Regions from separate parts of the Anaerobacillus sp. QJM3NY_17 genome, predicted to be linked through region 2. Evidence: riboswitches for the same ligand, from Rfam matches in the RefSeq annotation. Region 2 holds a riboswitch; each other region holds the start of a gene.
What was found. Region 2 has a riboswitch for S-adenosylmethionine ahead of metX (homoserine O-acetyltransferase MetX). Riboswitches for the same ligand answer to the same signal wherever they lie in the genome.

Region 1 (4,205 bases), 830 kb from region 2:
GATAAGGAAAAGTATATGCAACCTGAAGATCTCGCTGAATATATGGTTGGCCAGTTGAAATTGCACCCTCGCATTTTCATCAAGCAGTCATTGCAGTGGGCGACGAATCCGTTTTAAGCTAAATTTATTAAGTAAAAGTCGGTCATTAAGCCACTCTGACCGACTTTTATTTCATTATGAAAAAAAGTTCAACCTCTCCACTTTCCATAAAGTCGTTCGATCTCTTCCGGACTTGTACGACAGCATCCTCCAATTAACCGCGCTCCTGCTTGAAACCATTCTTTTGATCCATCTACGATCTCATCACACGTTTCATTCCCCTGCCACGTTTTTGAATTCGATTCATAGACTTCTCCAGAGTTTGGATAGACAATAATTGGCTTATCCGTTTGACCAGCTATCTCCTTTACCACTCTTGTCACAAACGATGGAGAAGCACAGTTGATACCAATCGCAGCTATTTGTTCGTTCTCCTCAAAATATCTGGAACATTCTTTTAAAGCAGTACCATCGCTAATTTTTTCTTCATTTTGAATGGTGAATGACAGCCAGGCATGAGTATCAGGAAACTCTTGTATCAATGATCCTAAAACTTTCGCTTCTTGAAAAGATGGAATTGTTTCAAAAGCTACTATATCAGCTCCTGCACTGATCAATGCTTCTATTCTTGGTCGATGAAATGCGATAAGCATCTCATCGCTAACGTGATAATCGCCTCGATACTCAGATCCATCAGCCAGGTATGCGCCATATGGGCCTACGGAAGCGGCAATAAAAGGTTTGGGACGATTCAAATGAGCCTCTCGTTCCCAGAAATCGTCGCGTGCTTTACGGGCAAGAAGGACGGTTTTCTTAATTAGTTCTACTGCTTCCTCTTCATTCAGACCTCGAGATTTCAGCCCCTCGATCGTAGCCTGATAACTTGATGTTATCCCACAGTCAGCCCCTGCTCGAAAATAATCTAAATGAACCTGATAGATGAGCTCTGGATTTTCAAGCAAGACGCGAGCAGACCATAGCGGATCATTTAAGTCGCACCCATATTTTTCAAGCTCTGTCGCAAGAGCCCCGTCCAATATCACAATATTAAAATCTTCTAAAATAGCATTAATAGGATTGTGTTTTTGTAGCATCAATTATCCCCCTTTTCTTTACTCGTTTTGTTAAATAATAACTTCCATAGCACAGCGCAATGAACGGTATTCCACAATAAAGCGCTACTCGCTGGGTAGGATCAAAAGCAATGCCTAACAGTGAAGCAAGACATAGTAAGAAAGCTAGAGCTGGAACAACAGGATAAAAAGGTGTGCGATAACCGAGCTCTTTCAATGAATTTCCTTCTTTTAAGTACCTCTTTCTAAAAAGAAACTGTGAGGCGCTAATACTCATCCATACGACAACAACGGCAAGTCCAGAAATAGAGACTAGAACAACATAAACAGTATCTGGTGCAATAATGCTTGAAAATAACGCAAGTGCTCCACCCACCATACTAAAAATCACAGCGTTAAGAGGGACACCATTTTTGTTGAGCTTAGCAAAAACAGGCGATATCGTTTGCTTGTTCGAAAGTGACCAGAGCATTCTTGATGAAGCATATAACCCTGAGTTTGCAGCCGATAGAATGGCCGTTAGGATAACAAAATTCATAATATCAGCTGCAAATGGAACACCAATTCGTTCGAGCACAGCTACAAATGGACTTTCTAACACTCCTGCTTCCGAAGCGGGTAGAAGAGCTGATAAGATAAAAATTGAACCGACAAAGAATAGAATTAACCGAATTAATGTTGTGCGAATAGCCCTTGGGATGGTTTGTTCAGGATCTGATGTTTCTCCCGCTGCAATACCAATAAGTTCTGTACCAGAAAAAGCAAAATTCACTGCCAGCATCGTCATTAAAATGGCGAATGCCCCATTTGGAAAAATTCCTTCATCTGTAAAGTTCGAGAATAATGAAGCGTTTGTTCCAGAGTCCATTGGAATAAACCCTACGATGGACGCTGCACCTATGATAATAAACAGCACGATCGCCAACACTTTTACTAAAGCAAACCAAAATTCCGTTTCTGCAAAAAATTTAACTGTTAAGACGTTAACAACAAAGATCACCCCTGCAAACAACGCGCTCCATACCCATACGCTGATGAACGGAAACCATCGCTGCATTAACATTCCAGCCGCTGTAAACTCAGACCCTAGCGCTACTGTCCAGGTTAGCCAATACAACCACGCAACCGTATAACCGGTTCCTCCTCCAATATATTTAGCGGCATAGCTATGAAAAGCACCTGTTTCAGGCATATGTACCGAAAGCTCTCCCAAACATAGCATTACAAGGTAAACCACCAATGCTCCAACCAAGTAAGAGAGTATCGTTCCAATAGGACCAGCTTGCTGGATCGTATAACCAGAGCTTAGAAACAACCCTGTACCTATGACCCCTCCTAGTGAGAGCATCACCACATGTCTTGACTTCATTTCCCTTTGAAAACCATGCTTGCTTTCCATCTTATTTCTCCTTACTTTTCCATCCAGAAAACAAAAAAACGCACCCAAAATGAGTGCGTTGCTGACAAAATAAAACCGAGGGCTCTCATCTATCAGGTTTATCACCCGCTGGAGTTAGCACAGTATCCGATGGACCTGTTGCTGAGGTTTCAAAGGGCCAGTCCCTCCACCTCTCTGGATAAGAAAATATATTTTAATAAAAATATCAATTATTCAAGTTATTGTCAATGGCGTTAACTATTTATGTTAACTTAGATAAAAAGTCCTAATTCATTCAAGCATCGATAAATCAACCGTATCTGCCATCTTCTCGTACCCTTCATCATTTGGGTGCAAATGATCTCCAGAATCGTACTTCGAGAGATATTTCGCAGGATCGTTAGGATCTCTCAATGCTTTATCAAAATCAATTACATCATCGAAGGCTCCGCTTGTCCGGATCCATTCGTTAACTTCCTGACGTGTTTTCTCCCCTTCTTCTGTATACATATCGGAATCTTTATATGGTGTTAACGTCCCTCCATAAATATCAAGACCCTTTTCATGAGTTGCTTTAATAATTGCTTTCATTCGATCAATGATTTTCTCTGAATCATATTCAGGATAGTGTCTTAAATCATTTATACCTTCGTGCAATAGAACCGCTTTTATCCCTTCCTGGCTTAAAACATCTCGATCTAATCTAGCTAATGCGTTCTCGCCTTTTCCTTCTTCGCTATTAATTAAATGATTCGCAGATACCCCTGCATTCAAGACAGACATGTTCACTTGAGCTTCTTCTTCATTCATTCGATTGGCAAGATAGTCTGGCCATCTGTTATTCGCATTCATAGTTGAATAATTGCCATTCGCTATTGAACTCCCCATTATGACGAGTGCACCATCTACTGAATTATTTGAAACCACCTCTAATCGATCTAGCCAGAACCAGGCTTCTTCTTTTGAAGTGTATGATGTACCTTCCGCATCCCCAGCATGATTCCCTTCCTCCGACATGTACACCGTTTGGTTTGAACGCTGATGCCATGTTGTAGGTCCAGTCTCACCATCTACTGATAAACTGACAGCAAGATTCTGATCCGCACCAACAGGGAATTCAATCGAATCGCTATACTGCTTTTCACCTGGAGGAATTGTAACGGATTTCTCTCCGTTAAACGTGATAACTTGATCTGTCTCGCCGTCTACGCTCGCACCTTCTTTTGAGACAGCAACCCTTACTTCTTTCATAGATAAAGGTAATGAACCAAATTCATTAGACAGTCGAATACGCATTTGATCTCCATCCATATGGGGACGAAGTATTAAGCGGATTGTTTGATCCTTAAAACCTTCATGCGAGTTTCCATCCTGAGCAGGCGCCTGCATGCTTGCTGTCCAAGATCCGATCCATTCACTCTCTTCTGATGCACCATTATTTGATGAAGGCCATCCTTTAGCACTTACCAAACTGATTGATCCAATGAGTGCAATGATGATAAAGCCAATTCCTATTCGCGTCATTGTTTTCTCGCCTCTCATGTTGTTTTCTATTGAACTTGTGACTTCCAAAGCGCTTCCGTTAAAAAAGCCTTCGCATATTTCCAATAATCTCAGTTGGTCGACCACTCTTTGTTTCCTATTCTTAATTAAGAAGCATACCCTTATTCCTATAGAATGAAGCCGCTTGAGCTTTAACGTAAAAAACATGCAAA
Region 2 (4,205 bases):
CCGTTTCCGCCAAGCCATTTTGTGGCGGAATGAACGACGATATCTGCTCCATGCTCAATTGGTCTACAAAGATACGGAGTAGCAAATGTATTGTCTATAATAAGTGGGATTCCAGCTTCATGTGCAATATCTGCTACTTTTTCAATATCTAATACATGTAGACCCGGGTTGCCTATCGTTTCTGCAAAAATAGCTTTCGTATTTGGAGTAATGGCTGATTTAAATGATTCCAGATCTTCTGGATCAACAAAATTGGTCTTTATTCCGTATTTCGGAAGTGTAGCAGAAAAGAGGTTATACGTTCCACCGTATAAAGTCGAAGCAGATACAATTTCGTCTCCGCTATTGGCTACATTTAGAATGGCAGTTGTAATGGCAGCCATACCACTTGCAAGAGCTAGTGCTCCAACACCACCTTCTAGTTGAGCAATACGTTCTTCAAGTGTACCGACTGTAGGGTTGCCGATGCGCGAATAGATAAACCCTTCTTCCTTTAAGGCAAATAAATCGGCTGCGTGATCAGTATTATTAAATCGATAAGCATTCGATTGATAAATCGGTAGAGCCCTTGCGCCTGTAGCTGGATCAGCTTGTAAACCTCCATGAATTCCAATTGTCTCCAAATTATATTTTTTCTCTGCCATTTCACTTCACTCCTTCGATATTTTTAGTTAATGTTACTTGTTCCTTTATAAGCGGTCCCCATTTATCAAACTCAACGAGAAATCCATCATGACCAAATTTCGTGTTGATTAAATAAAACGGAGAAGAATGAGCTTGAGCAAACAATTTTTCTAAATCTTCTGGAGGATAGATTAAATCCCCTTTAAATCCAATAGCAAGAATGCTCGCTTTAATGTTCTTGATGATGGATATAAGATTACCTCGCCCTTTACTAATATCATGTGTGTCCATTGCCCTTAATAAATACAAATAGCTATTTGCATCAAATCGGCTTACAAGCTTATTTCCTTGATAGTGTAAATAAGATTCCACTTCGTACTGTGCTTCTTTATGATTTTCTTCTGAAGTTTCGATCGCCGCTCGACCGAATTTTTTTTGAAACATTTCATCTGTCCGATAAGAAATCATACCGATCATTCTTGCAGTTGCAAGCCCCGATGTTGGCTGGTGATGAGGATCGTAGTATCCATCCTTCCAATCAGGATCGTTTGTAATAGCAAATCTAGAAATCGCGTTATAAGCTATTCCATACGTATTTAAGCTTGGAGTTACTGCAAGTGGAATCAGATGCTCCATTCCATCTGGGTAAAGGGCACCCCATTCAAGAACCTGCATTCCTCCAAGTGATCCACCAATCACAGCATGAAGGTGATCGATACCTAACACTTCAAGTGCCTTTTTCTGTGAGTGCACCATATCTCTCACTGAAACAAATGGGAAGTCCGCTTTATACTGTTCTCTGGTGACTGGATTAATCGATAGCGGTCCTGTAGAACCGTTACATCCTCCAAGAACGTTAAACGTTATAACTTGAAATTCGGAAGTATCGATATAGCCATCCTTTCCTATTAATCCTTTCCACCAGCCGGGCTCCGAATCACCAATTGTATATTGATTTCCTGTTAATGCATGACAGACAAGAATAACGGGAGCGTCTTCTGGTCCAACGCGTTCATAAGCGAGTTCTACTTCATGTAGCGTCTCGCCCGACTCAAGTGTGAACGATCCAATCAATACGTTCTGAGCTTCGTATCTCGTCTCACTTTCCAAACCCCTATCACCCCTTTCGAGCAATCCGTCTTTATTCATTAAGGCTATAATAATGAGCCATAAATCTAGAACCAATGCTATAAGAAAACGTCGCTTCAATATAAAAAAACCTCTCCGAAAGACAGAGAGGCTTGATTTATTCATCAGCTCCGCTTATCTTTCAGGATTTCTCCTGCAGGATTTGGCACCTTTTCAAACCACAATTGGTTTGACGGTTGCCGGGCTTCATAGGGCCAGTCCCTCCGCCTCTCTAGATAAGTAAGAATATTTTGTTTTTGTTTAATTGAGTTTATTTTAGCAAGGTGGCGCATTAGTGTCAAACACTTTTTCGGAATTATCATTCTTTTCATTTTTTTAAAGAATGTCTAAGTTAATCCAAATTATCGTGAAACAGAGCCTACAGTGTATTAAGTTTGATTAGAATCGAATTTTTGATAAAGTAGCCTTAGAATAATTTTGAAGAGGTGATTGATAGTGCAAGCGCCGTCCTTTGCGTTAGAAGAAGTACAAAGCGGAGAAATCATCAGCTTAACGGACTTCAGGGGGAAACCAGTTATGATTACATTCTGGGCTTCCTGGTGCCCCGATTGTATGAAAGATTTACCGATGAAAGAACAGTTCTACCAGCATGCAGATACTGATACATTAGCATTCTTAACAATTAACGTGACAGGTCGTGAACGGTCAGAAGAAGCCGGTAAAGATTTCACGATCAAAAACAATCTTCCTTTCCTCGTTTTACAAGACAGTGGACGAGAAACTTACGACAAATTTGGTTGTACAGGTGTCCCAACAACTGTATTGCTTAATCAAGATCATCAAATCGCACATGTGTTTGATGACAAATCATCATTTCTTGATATCGCAAAGGCATTGCCCGACATCATGACATCAAAATAAACACACCATAAAAAAAGCCAGAGGGATCCCTCTGGCTTAAAATAATGAAAATAAAATAAATAATAGCATGTTGCGTTATTTGTCTTTTTTATCTTTCTTGTCTTTCTTGTCTTTCTTGTCTTTATCCTGCTTTTCGTCTTTCTTTTTGTCCTTTTTATCCTCTTTTTCTTGAGCTTTTTCTATTTTTTTATCCGATTTTTCCTGAGATTTCTCTATTTTCTCGTTTACTTTTTCAGCTTTCTTTTTTTCTTTGTCTTGTTCTTTAGCTATTATAGAATTAGATTTGTCTTCGTTTTTCTCTATTTTATCTTTTTGCACTTTGTTGTTATCTTTAGAGTCTTCAGTTTGATCTGACGGGCTGGTTTCTTGTTCTGAAGGCGTGTCCTTTTGTTCTTTCTCCACCTTTTCAACCTTATCAGAAGAGCTTTGCTCAGGCTCCTGAAGAACTAAATCACTATCTTCTCGATTCTGATTAGGTACCGTCTTATCGTTCAACTGGACGACAGAATCTTCTAGCTCCAAAGAGCGATCTTTCGACTTTGATTCCACTGCGGTCATGCTTTCGGTCTCTAATTCATCCATGTTTTTGACAGACAAATTCCGTACATCCTCTATTGATAACGTAGCTCCCCGATCAACAGCAGCAAGATAAGTCATATATTTTCCTGGTGTTATCCCATTTTCTATAGCTTTTGCTCGAGTACTATAGTCAGTATCAAGTATGGTTGTAATAGCAACTGCTTGATTGACTAATGCTTCATTCTGTTCTATTCCTTGAATCGTATTCTCAAGCTGATCCTTAATCGCCTGATAACGCTCTTTCTTCTCTACATTTGAGGCGACAATAAGCAGTTTTCTATCTTCTGTTAGATACCCCTCTTTGTCGAGTTTCGAGACTAGGAGCCCTCCAAATTCGCTTAGAGGCATGTTCGTTACCTCTTGATCTAAGTTTAACCCTTCACCGTCCGAATTCCACGCTTGATATTGAACAACTTCAAGGTCGGAGTTGACTCCAACCTCAATACTTGGATTGATATCAAAGCTTACATAGGCCGCAACTGCGTCATTTTGTCTAACAGGAATCACACCTGTCACGATTACAACTAATAACAAAATTGCTGCCATACCGGCCAGGGTGGGCATAGAGGGGGTAAAATAACCTTTTTTCTTGTTTAATGGTTTTGGTGTAAGTTTAATTTCAGAGCCGATTGTTAACGTATGATTTCGCTTCAAATTGATCGTAGTAAACTCCCCATCGGGTGTTAATACAACCGCTTTACGTCCACGAATGTCCATTATGACCCCATTTTTCATCCCCTGGCCCCCTTAATTCAACTACTGTATATATGATTTCAGCGCATTAAATCCACCCAGATGAATTAACGCCACTGCTATTATATACTTTCGATTACGTTCAATCGTTTTTCGACTGCATGTAACGAGCGCTAGCAAATCTTTTATAGGGAGCTGCTTTTTTTCTAGCAAATAACTTGAAAGAATGTCATCTTGAGCAATCAATTGCGCAATCATCTTTGCATTTTCTCTTGCATCAATATGTTTAGGACAGTTTT
Region 3 (4,205 bases), 860 kb from region 2:
CTACCTGGGGATGGTGCTTCGGTTCATCAATCAATTGATGCCTCGTTAGAAGAGCTTAAACCCTGGATGCCTTTCGCACATATAGATCAAACGGAAGAAGATGTTGAAGCGAATATCCGCGAATCTCACGTAGCGTTTTTAAAGCGGGAGGATCTTCGACTATTACTCTTCCATAAACAGACGGGTGATTTTATCGGTTCCTCAGGGTTACATCGAATAGATTGGAACGTTCGTAAATTTGAAATCGGTTATTGGATTGATTCTAGATACGCTGGTCAAGGCTATATGTCTGAAGCGGTCCAAGGCATTGTAGATTACGCCTTTTCAGAGCTAAACGCTAGAAGGCTAGAAATTCGTTGTAATGCGACAAATTGGTGAAGTCGGCGAATTGCCGAGAAACAATCGTTTCAACTTGAGGCTATTTTACGAAACGACCATGTCTCAATTGATGGCAGTAAACTAACTGATACATGCGTCTATGCTTTAACAAAAAAATAAATTTGGTAAGAATATGCATCTTACTTATGGGAGGAATAAGGTTCTTGCATCAAGAATAAACGAGTAATGAATGATTTTGATGATGGAGGGAAACTATGTGATCGAACGAGCGACGATAGAAGAAAGAGATTTTATTTTGTCGAATTCCATTCAATCTGTTAATGAAGGAACGACAAATCCTGGTATCGTAAAAGAAGAGAAAGCACTTGAAATTGTATCATCCATTCTTGATCGAGGTGGTTACCACCTCATTTATCGCGACGAAGGGGAAATTGCTGGCTGGGTATTACTTGGAGAAAACACGGATTATTTTACAGAAAGCAAGCATGGGTTCATTTATGATGTATTTGTTTTTCCAAAGTTTCGTGGGAAAGGGTATTCTAAGCAGCTCGTTCAAGCGAGTATTGAAAACTTCAAAGAACAGGGATATGAGGAAATTCGTTTGAATGTGTATTCCTCTAACTTCGCGAAATACATTTATAAAGACATTGGATTTCGAGAACTTCAAACGATCATGGTTTATAAATAGTTGTCCAGCTTCTTTTCATTTATTAAAAGAATGTGAAAAACAACTCATAATCAATCATCATGCCCTTGGAACTTGCTACACTATTTTTGCAGGGACTTCCCCGGTTCCTGCCCCCCTTAAAATATAAAGTGTGAGCCCCATGCATTTCCCAGCATGGGGCTTTTCCTTTTCAATCACACAGAAATGAGGGAGAGTATTGGTATATCAATTTAAGTTAATAAGTCAAGAAGAAGTCGAGCGAATTATCTCGTGGGACTATGATGGGGTATACTCATTTTATAATATGGACGAGGATCTTGAAGATCTAAAAGAGTTCCGGGAAGATGCAGCCAGCAATGAAAATTATTGGAGCGTCTACCAAAGGGATCATCTTATTGGTTTTTTTAGTTTTCATGAGCATGAAGACAACCATATAGAAATTGGTCTAGGAATGTCTCCCGATAATGTTGGAAAAGGAGAAGGCTTTTCTTTTTTGGAGGCTGGCCTTCAAAAAGCAGTTGAATTGTATCGTCCAACTTCCTTTGGAATGGCAGTAGCTGAATTTAATAAACGAGCCATAAAAGTGTATCAAAGGGCTGGATTTCAAATCACTCATCTGTTTATGCAACAAACCAATGGGGGAGAATTTCAATTTGTTGAAATGAAGAAAAACCTCGTTTAAAACAATAATTGCAAAATACTAAATAGACCGATAGAATGAATCAAAATTACATTTTTTAATTTCCTTATTGAGAGAGGCGGAGGGACTGGCCCTTTGATGCCCGGCAACCTGATAGACAAGGTGCCAAATCCAGCAGAGTCTATGCTCTGAGAGATAAGGAAGAGCTCTGAAGCGAACTCTTCCTTATTAGTTAGGAAGAGTTTTTTAGACGATTCAATAAATGAGAGACGGGTTGTGAAGGATTTGAAAAAAGCTGACCGTATTCGCAAAATGAAAGTTCCAGATGCAAGTGAAATGTATGGTGATCGTCTGCCACCGGGGCAAGTACTTACAGAAAGGTTCCCTATTCTACATGAAGGTGATGTACCTGTGTATGAGATGTCGACATGGAACCTAAGTGTATTTGGAGAAATTGATAAGGAAGTGATCATTTCCTATAGCGACATACTTGCCTTACCACAGAAGAAAGTAAAGTGTGATATTCACTGTGTCACAAGGTGGTCTAGGTTTGATAATACTTTTGAAGGGGTTTTGATTAAGGATTTTATGAACGCATATGGGATAGTACCGAAAACGAACCATGTTATGCTACATGGTGACTATAACTATACAACGAATATTCACCTCACTGACTTAATGAGAGATAATGTTATTCTTGCCCACTCAGTCGATGGAGAGAAATTAACGGCAAAACACGGATGGCCTCTCAGGTTAGTTGTACCGCATCTTTACTTCTGGAAAAGTATTAAATGGATCAGAGGTATAGAATTTATCAATGAAGACAAACCTGGTTTTTGGGAACAAAACGGATTTCATAACCATGCCGATCCATTTAAAGAAGAAAGGTTTTCTGGAGAGGATTTGGGACTACCAGAAGATGAATGGGAGAAAAAAGAGTTTGATTAATTTTTCTTGAAAAAGCGGGCGTGATTAACACATATAGAATTGATTGAGGAAAAGGTAGTTTATTATCACATTCTAAATATCATCATATCTATAAAAAATAGTTAAAACTTGAAAGTCAGCAGAACCTTAGTATGTGTGGGTTTTGCTGACTTTTTATTCTCTCGTAATTAAAAAAAGAGAAGAATTTTAAAAAAGAATGATCTAAATGGATCTTCTCTCCGTTAGCTAAGTGTAAATCAAAATTAAGGGGAGTGGATTTGAAAATGAATACGAACAAGAATATAAAAAAGAAAGTGATCGATTGGAAAAAGGGACTATTAGTTGTTCCGCTTAGCTTTTCACTTTTAATACCAACAGCTGGAGCATTTGCCTCTGACCACGACCAGCAAATGGACAAGCCTACAGTAGAAACACCAGGTGCTGATCTTCGTGCTGATCTTGGCCATTTACTAAGTGAGCATGCTTATCTTGCAGTAGAAACAATGAGAAAAGGAGCTGAAGGTTCTGCAGATTTTGAAGCTTCTGCTGGTGCCTTAAGTGAAAACACGGAAGACCTTACAGCTGCGATTACATCCGTTTATGGTGAAGAAGCAGGAGCTGAATTTAATGAAATTTGGAGCAATCATATCGGTTTCTTCGTTGACTATGTGAAAGCAACAGGTAATGAAGATGAAGATGCAAAACAAAAAGCTTTAGATAGCTTAGATGGTTATAAAGAAGATTTCTCTAATTTCTTGGAAAATGCAACAGGAGAACGACTTCAAGCTGAAACATTGTCTGAAGGACTTCAAGCTCACATTAATCAGTTGATTGGTTCATTTGATAGCTATGTAGCAGGTGATTATGAGATGGCCTACGAGAAAGAAAGTGAAGCGATTGCTCACATGCAAATGGTGGCTAAAGGATTCTCTGGTGCCATTACTGATCAGTTCCCAGACAAGTTCGAGAACACAAAAGCCGTAACACCAGCATCTGATCTTCGTGCAACATTAGGTCATTTATTATCTGAACATGCTGGTCTTGCAATGATGACAATGCAGAACGGAATCGACGGATCAGAAGACTTTGATGCATCTGCAGCTGCACTAAGCGAGAATACGGATGATCTAGCTGCTGCGATAACTTCTGTATATGGTGAAGAAGCAGGAAATCAATTTAAAGAAATGTGGTCTGGACATATCGGTAACTTTGTAGAATATGTTCAAGCGACAGGAGCTGAAGATGAGGCGGCTCAAGAAAAAGCACTAAAAGCGCTGGAAGACTATCGTGCAGACTTCTCAAGTTTTCTTGAAACAGCAACTGAAGGTAGATTAGAAGCGGGACCATTATCTGAAGGTTTACAAATGCATGTGAATCAATTAATATCTGCGTTTGATAGCTACACTACGGAAGACTACGATGCAGCTTATGATTCGGTTCGTGAAGCTTATGCTCATATGTATAAGCCGGCAAAGGGACTTTCTGGTGCTTTCGTAAACCAATTCCCGGACAAATTCGCTATGGAAGCTATGCCAACTGATATGCCTAAAACAGGTATGGGTGGTACAGCTGAACAGCAAATGCCAATCGAATGGATTGTTGCAGCCATACTTGCAACTATGGCTGCAACTG
Region 4 (4,205 bases), 670 kb from region 2:
CAGGTGACCCCACTTCGACTGCTTCTGATACTTCTGAAATAGCTCTGTTATTTGTAAGAGTTCCTGTTGTTAAATCATAATAAGTTGTATGAAGGACAAGCAGAAATAGGGAACTTAACAATAGTTTTCGCATCTCTCGCAACTCCTTCAGAATGATTTCCTTTGTACTACGATATGCTTGTCCTTCCATGATATGACAGATTTCCTAGTGAATTATCTTTTCTTTCGATCGAGTGTCGAGTAGAATACTAAGAGATGGGGAGATTAACTGAGTTACTCTTCATTAGAGCCTCACGTTAAAAGGAGACAAAAAACATGCTTAAAAAAGGATTGCCGTTTTTATTGTCGATGGTGTTAATGATGTCTATTATTCCTATGGTGGCACAAGCGGATGCGAGCGTCGGGGATGTCATCGTTACACTTGGTGAAGATCTATCTGAAGAGCAAAAACAGAAGCTAGTTGATGAAATGGAAGCTCCGGAAAATGCAATGACGGTAACGGTATCAAATGAAGAAGAGCATAAATATCTTGGGAATTATATAAGTAAAGCGCTAATCGGTACCCGCGCCTTATCTTCTTCTTCCATAACCATTGGTGAAAAAGATGCTGGTTTAAGCGTTGACACAAAAAATATTAATTGGGTAACAGATGAAATGTACGCAAATGCTTTAATAACAGCTGGAGTAAAAGATGCTGATGTTTATGTGACAGCACCAATGGAGGTTTCAGGTACGGCTGCATTAACTGGTTTAATCAAAGCTTATGAGTTAAGCACAGATGAAGTGATACCTGAGGAGCAAAAACAAGTAGCAAATGAAGAGCTTGTCACTACTGCAAAATTGAGCGATAGTATTGGCGCAGATAAAGCAACAGAGCTAATGACTAAGATTAAGGATGAAATTGCTACAAACCCACCTGAGACGGAAGATGATTTAAGAACAGTTATTAAACAAATTGCTAACGATTCAGGTATTGAATTGACTCAAGATGAGTTGGATGGTCTTGTTGCACTGTTTAATCGAATGAAAAATCTTGATATTGATTGGGATCAAATGAAGAGTCAGTTGCAGAACGCGAGAGAAAACCTGGACGAGTTTTTAAATAAAGACGAGACACAGTCATTTATTCAAAAAATCATTGATTTCTTTATTGCGATTATTGATGGAATAAAAGGGGTATTTCAATCGTAAGGTGACAAGTGACTGAAACTTTCTTCCCTTTTGAACGTATAAGAGAAGAAGGAAAAGGAGGGAGCGAGGATGGAGATTCTATCTTTGCCAGCAGTTGGCTTTCTTATCGTTTTACTTAGCGTGCTATTCTTGTTTGCTGAGTTACTTGTCCGTGTAAAAGGTATTTTTGGATTGATCGGAATACTATTGCTCACATTTTATTTTAGTTTCCATCTTACTTCTTTATCATCAATTCTCTGGATGGGACTTGTGTTTGCTGTTGGTTTAGGCTTAGTTATTCTTGATGGGAAATTACTCAATGATGGTACATTTGGTTTGATTGGATTAATTATGATGGTTACAGCCGTAGCCATTCCTTCTCCGACTTTCCTTTATGGCCTTCTCGTTTCTAGTGGTTTTTTAATTGGTACGGCTGCTTCATTCCTGTTTTTGCGTGTTTTCCCCGCACGTTCTATGTGGACGAAAATGACGTTAAAGGATCGGTTAAGCAGTGAAATGGGGTATAATTCCATGAACGCTGAGTATAAGAATTTAGTTGGAGAATCGGCTATGACAATTACTCCATTTCGACCAAGTGGAACAATACAAGTCAATGAGAAAAAGTACAGCGCCATTTCTGTTGGAAGTTGGATCGACAAGGATACGGCAGTAGTTATTACGTCTGTAGATGGTACGCGTATCTTAATAGAAGAGAAAAAAGAAGAAAGTAAACGTCATCCAATTTAAAAATGGTCCCCGAGTCATAGATTCGGGGTTTTTTTCATATTCTTTTCTAATCCCTTTATCCCGATCTCTAAACTAGGGTTGACATATTGTTAGATAATAGTTAAGATTTAGAAAATAACTTATCAAGAGAGACCGAGGGACTGGCCCGTTGACGTCCAGCAACCTGCCTGATTGGCAAGGTGCTACTTCCAGCAAAATGGAGTCCATTTTGGAAGATAAGGTGAATTAAGGTAACCTGATCTGTCTTTCCAATTTGGGAAGGCTTTTTTCATTTATAAGCTTCTCCTCATGATTATTACGACTAAGGGAGGTTGCATGATGGGAACGAAAGACCAGAATTTTTCAGACGTTGCTGTACGTATAGAACGAATGCTAAGTTCGTTAAAATTTGGGTCAATTACGCTTGTTGTTCAAGATGGGAAAGTTGTTCAACTTGAAAGAAAAGAAAAAGAACGACTTTAATATTGGCGCTGACTAGAGAAACTAGAGGCGGTTCTAACCCTAAAGGTTAGAACCGCCTCTTTTTTTAAACTTTTAAATATATTTCCTTGATCGGAATTGGGAGGGTTAGAAATGAATTGGTTCTATAATAATTGGTCGGGTAAGGAACCTGAATTCGACGTTGAATCAGAAACGAAAGGGGCTCTTGAAGTTCTGGAGTGGGCGTATCAAATATACCAAGATGATATTGTATATGCTTGTAGTTTCGGTGTTGAGGGTGTCGTTCTAATTGATTTGATTTCCCGGGTAAACCAGAACGCGAAGATTGTTTTTCTGGATACAGGTCTCCATTTTGATGAGACTTATGAGCTAATTAATAAAGTGAAAGCTAAATATCCATCTCTAAATATTAAGTTAAAGCAACCAAAGGAGTCGGTCGAAGAACAGGCATTAAGTAAAGGGGATGCTCTATGGGAGCGAGACCCGGGACAGTGCTGCAACTTGAGGAAAATCATACCATTGCATGAAGAATTAGATCATGTAAGTGCATGGATCTCAGGTTTAAGGAGAGAGCAGTCGCCACTCAGACAAAAGACAAATTATTTCAATAGAGATGATAAGTTTCAGTCGATTAAGGTTTGTCCACTTATTCATTGGACATGGAAAGATGTTTGGAGGTACGTGTACGAAAAGGATTTACCATACAATCCTCTTCATGATAAAGGGTACCCAAGTATAGGATGTGCGGTATGCACTGAAAGAGTATTGGAAGGTAGTGATTCTAGAGCTGGGAGATGGGCAAATCAGGAAAAAACGGAATGCGGCTTGCATTTTGATTCAGCACCAAATCGGTGACGGTCATGACAACCCTAGTTATTACAGTGGCTCTCTTTTTTGCTATGAATATTGGGGCTAGTGGAGCTGCGGCATCGATGGGAGTGGCTTACGGGGCTGGAGCGATTAAAAGAAGAAGCGTAGCACTGAGTGTTTGTGCGATTGGGATTGTTGGTGGTGCCACATTAGGTGGAGGTAATGTTATTAAAACAATGGGGAGTGGCATTATACCTTCTTCCGTACTCAGTCTAAAGGTTATCTTGATTATTTTTATTTCAGCTACAACAGCGCTCTTTCTAGCAAATATGATGGGGATTCCATTATCAACAAGTGAAGTTACTGTGGGCGCAGTGGTAGGAGTTGGTATTGCTTACCGTGCTTTGTACTTTCAGAATGTGATGTTCATTATGTTGTTGTGGATCGTTATACCGGTTATTGCTTTTGCGACAGCTCTCAGTGTTGGGAAAATTTTTGGTCTTTTAAAACAAAGAATCAATCTTACTTCAAAGTGGCAAAAGCCACTCACCATTTTTTTAATTGTAGCCGGTTTTCTAGAAGCCTTTTCAGCGGGAATGAATAACGTCGCAAATGCGATTGGACCGCTAGTTGGAGCGGGAGTTTTATCCCTTTCTCACGGCGCATTTTTTGGGGGAGCTTTTGTTGCTTTAGGTGCTTTAGTTTTTGGTAAACGTGTCATTGAAACGAATGGTTATCGCATCACAAAATTTTCACTTGGTGAAGGTTGTGCTATATCAGGTACGAGCGCTGGACTTGTGATTGGAGCTTCCTTATTTGGGATTCCGGTGCCGCTTACCCAGATTACCACCTCATCGATCATTGGTATCGGAACTGCTAAAGATGGATTTCAGCTTTGGCAGAAAGATGTCATTACGCGAATGATTAAAGTTTGGGCAGTTTCACCGGTTTTTTCTTTAGTTATTTCTTATAGTATGATCAAACTTTTTTTAGAAAGTGATTTATATACATTAATTGCAATTGGCAGCGTTATTCTA

Region 1: linked by a shared signal. The riboswitch ahead of mmuP (S-methylmethionine permease) and the one ahead of metX (homoserine O-acetyltransferase MetX) in region 2 are both predicted to bind S-adenosylmethionine.
Region 3: linked by a shared signal. The riboswitch ahead of AC0VYV_RS13555 (sulfite oxidase-like oxidoreductase) and the one ahead of metX (homoserine O-acetyltransferase MetX) in region 2 are both predicted to bind S-adenosylmethionine.
Region 4: linked by a shared signal. The riboswitch ahead of AC0VYV_RS14575 (YezD family protein) and the one ahead of metX (homoserine O-acetyltransferase MetX) in region 2 are both predicted to bind S-adenosylmethionine.

Annotation. Positions count from the first base shown of each region.
Region 1 covers NZ_CM149685.1:4,271,612-4,275,816, forward strand. Annotated here, with positions in the region: gene AC0VYV_RS21845 (3-ketoacyl-ACP reductase) at 1-117, shown strand, start outside; gene mmuM (homocysteine S-methyltransferase) at 189-1,133, opposite strand; gene mmuP (S-methylmethionine permease) at 1,108-2,511, opposite strand; SAM riboswitch class I at 2,594-2,696, opposite strand; gene AC0VYV_RS21860 (SGNH/GDSL hydrolase family protein) at 2,782-4,014, opposite strand.
Region 2 covers NZ_CM149685.1:3,438,637-3,442,841, forward strand. Annotated here, with positions in the region: gene AC0VYV_RS17815 (O-acetylhomoserine aminocarboxypropyltransferase/cysteine synthase family protein) at 1-644, opposite strand, end outside; gene metX (homoserine O-acetyltransferase MetX) at 646-1,734, opposite strand; SAM riboswitch class I at 1,885-1,995, opposite strand; gene AC0VYV_RS17825 (TlpA disulfide reductase family protein) at 2,209-2,634, shown strand; gene AC0VYV_RS17830 (anti-sigma factor domain-containing protein) at 2,710-3,948, opposite strand; gene sigI (RNA polymerase sigma-I factor) at 3,970-4,205, opposite strand, start outside.
Region 3 covers NZ_CM149685.1:2,581,240-2,585,444, reverse strand. Annotated here, with positions in the region: partial or broken gene AC0VYV_RS13570 (GNAT family N-acetyltransferase) at 1-498, shown strand, start outside; gene AC0VYV_RS13565 (GNAT family N-acetyltransferase) at 596-1,027, shown strand; gene AC0VYV_RS13560 (GNAT family N-acetyltransferase) at 1,224-1,688, shown strand; SAM riboswitch class I at 1,750-1,848, shown strand; gene AC0VYV_RS13555 (sulfite oxidase-like oxidoreductase) at 1,932-2,594, shown strand; gene AC0VYV_RS13550 (copper amine oxidase) at 2,891-4,205, shown strand, end outside.
Region 4 covers NZ_CM149685.1:2,773,557-2,777,761, reverse strand. Annotated here, with positions in the region: gene AC0VYV_RS14590 (hypothetical protein) at 1-133, opposite strand, end outside; gene AC0VYV_RS14585 (DUF1002 domain-containing protein) at 316-1,191, shown strand; gene AC0VYV_RS14580 (NfeD family protein) at 1,261-1,917, shown strand; SAM riboswitch class I at 2,034-2,139, shown strand; gene AC0VYV_RS14575 (YezD family protein) at 2,236-2,379, shown strand; gene AC0VYV_RS14570 (phosphoadenylyl-sulfate reductase) at 2,491-3,213, shown strand; gene AC0VYV_RS14565 (inorganic phosphate transporter) at 3,219-4,205, shown strand, end outside.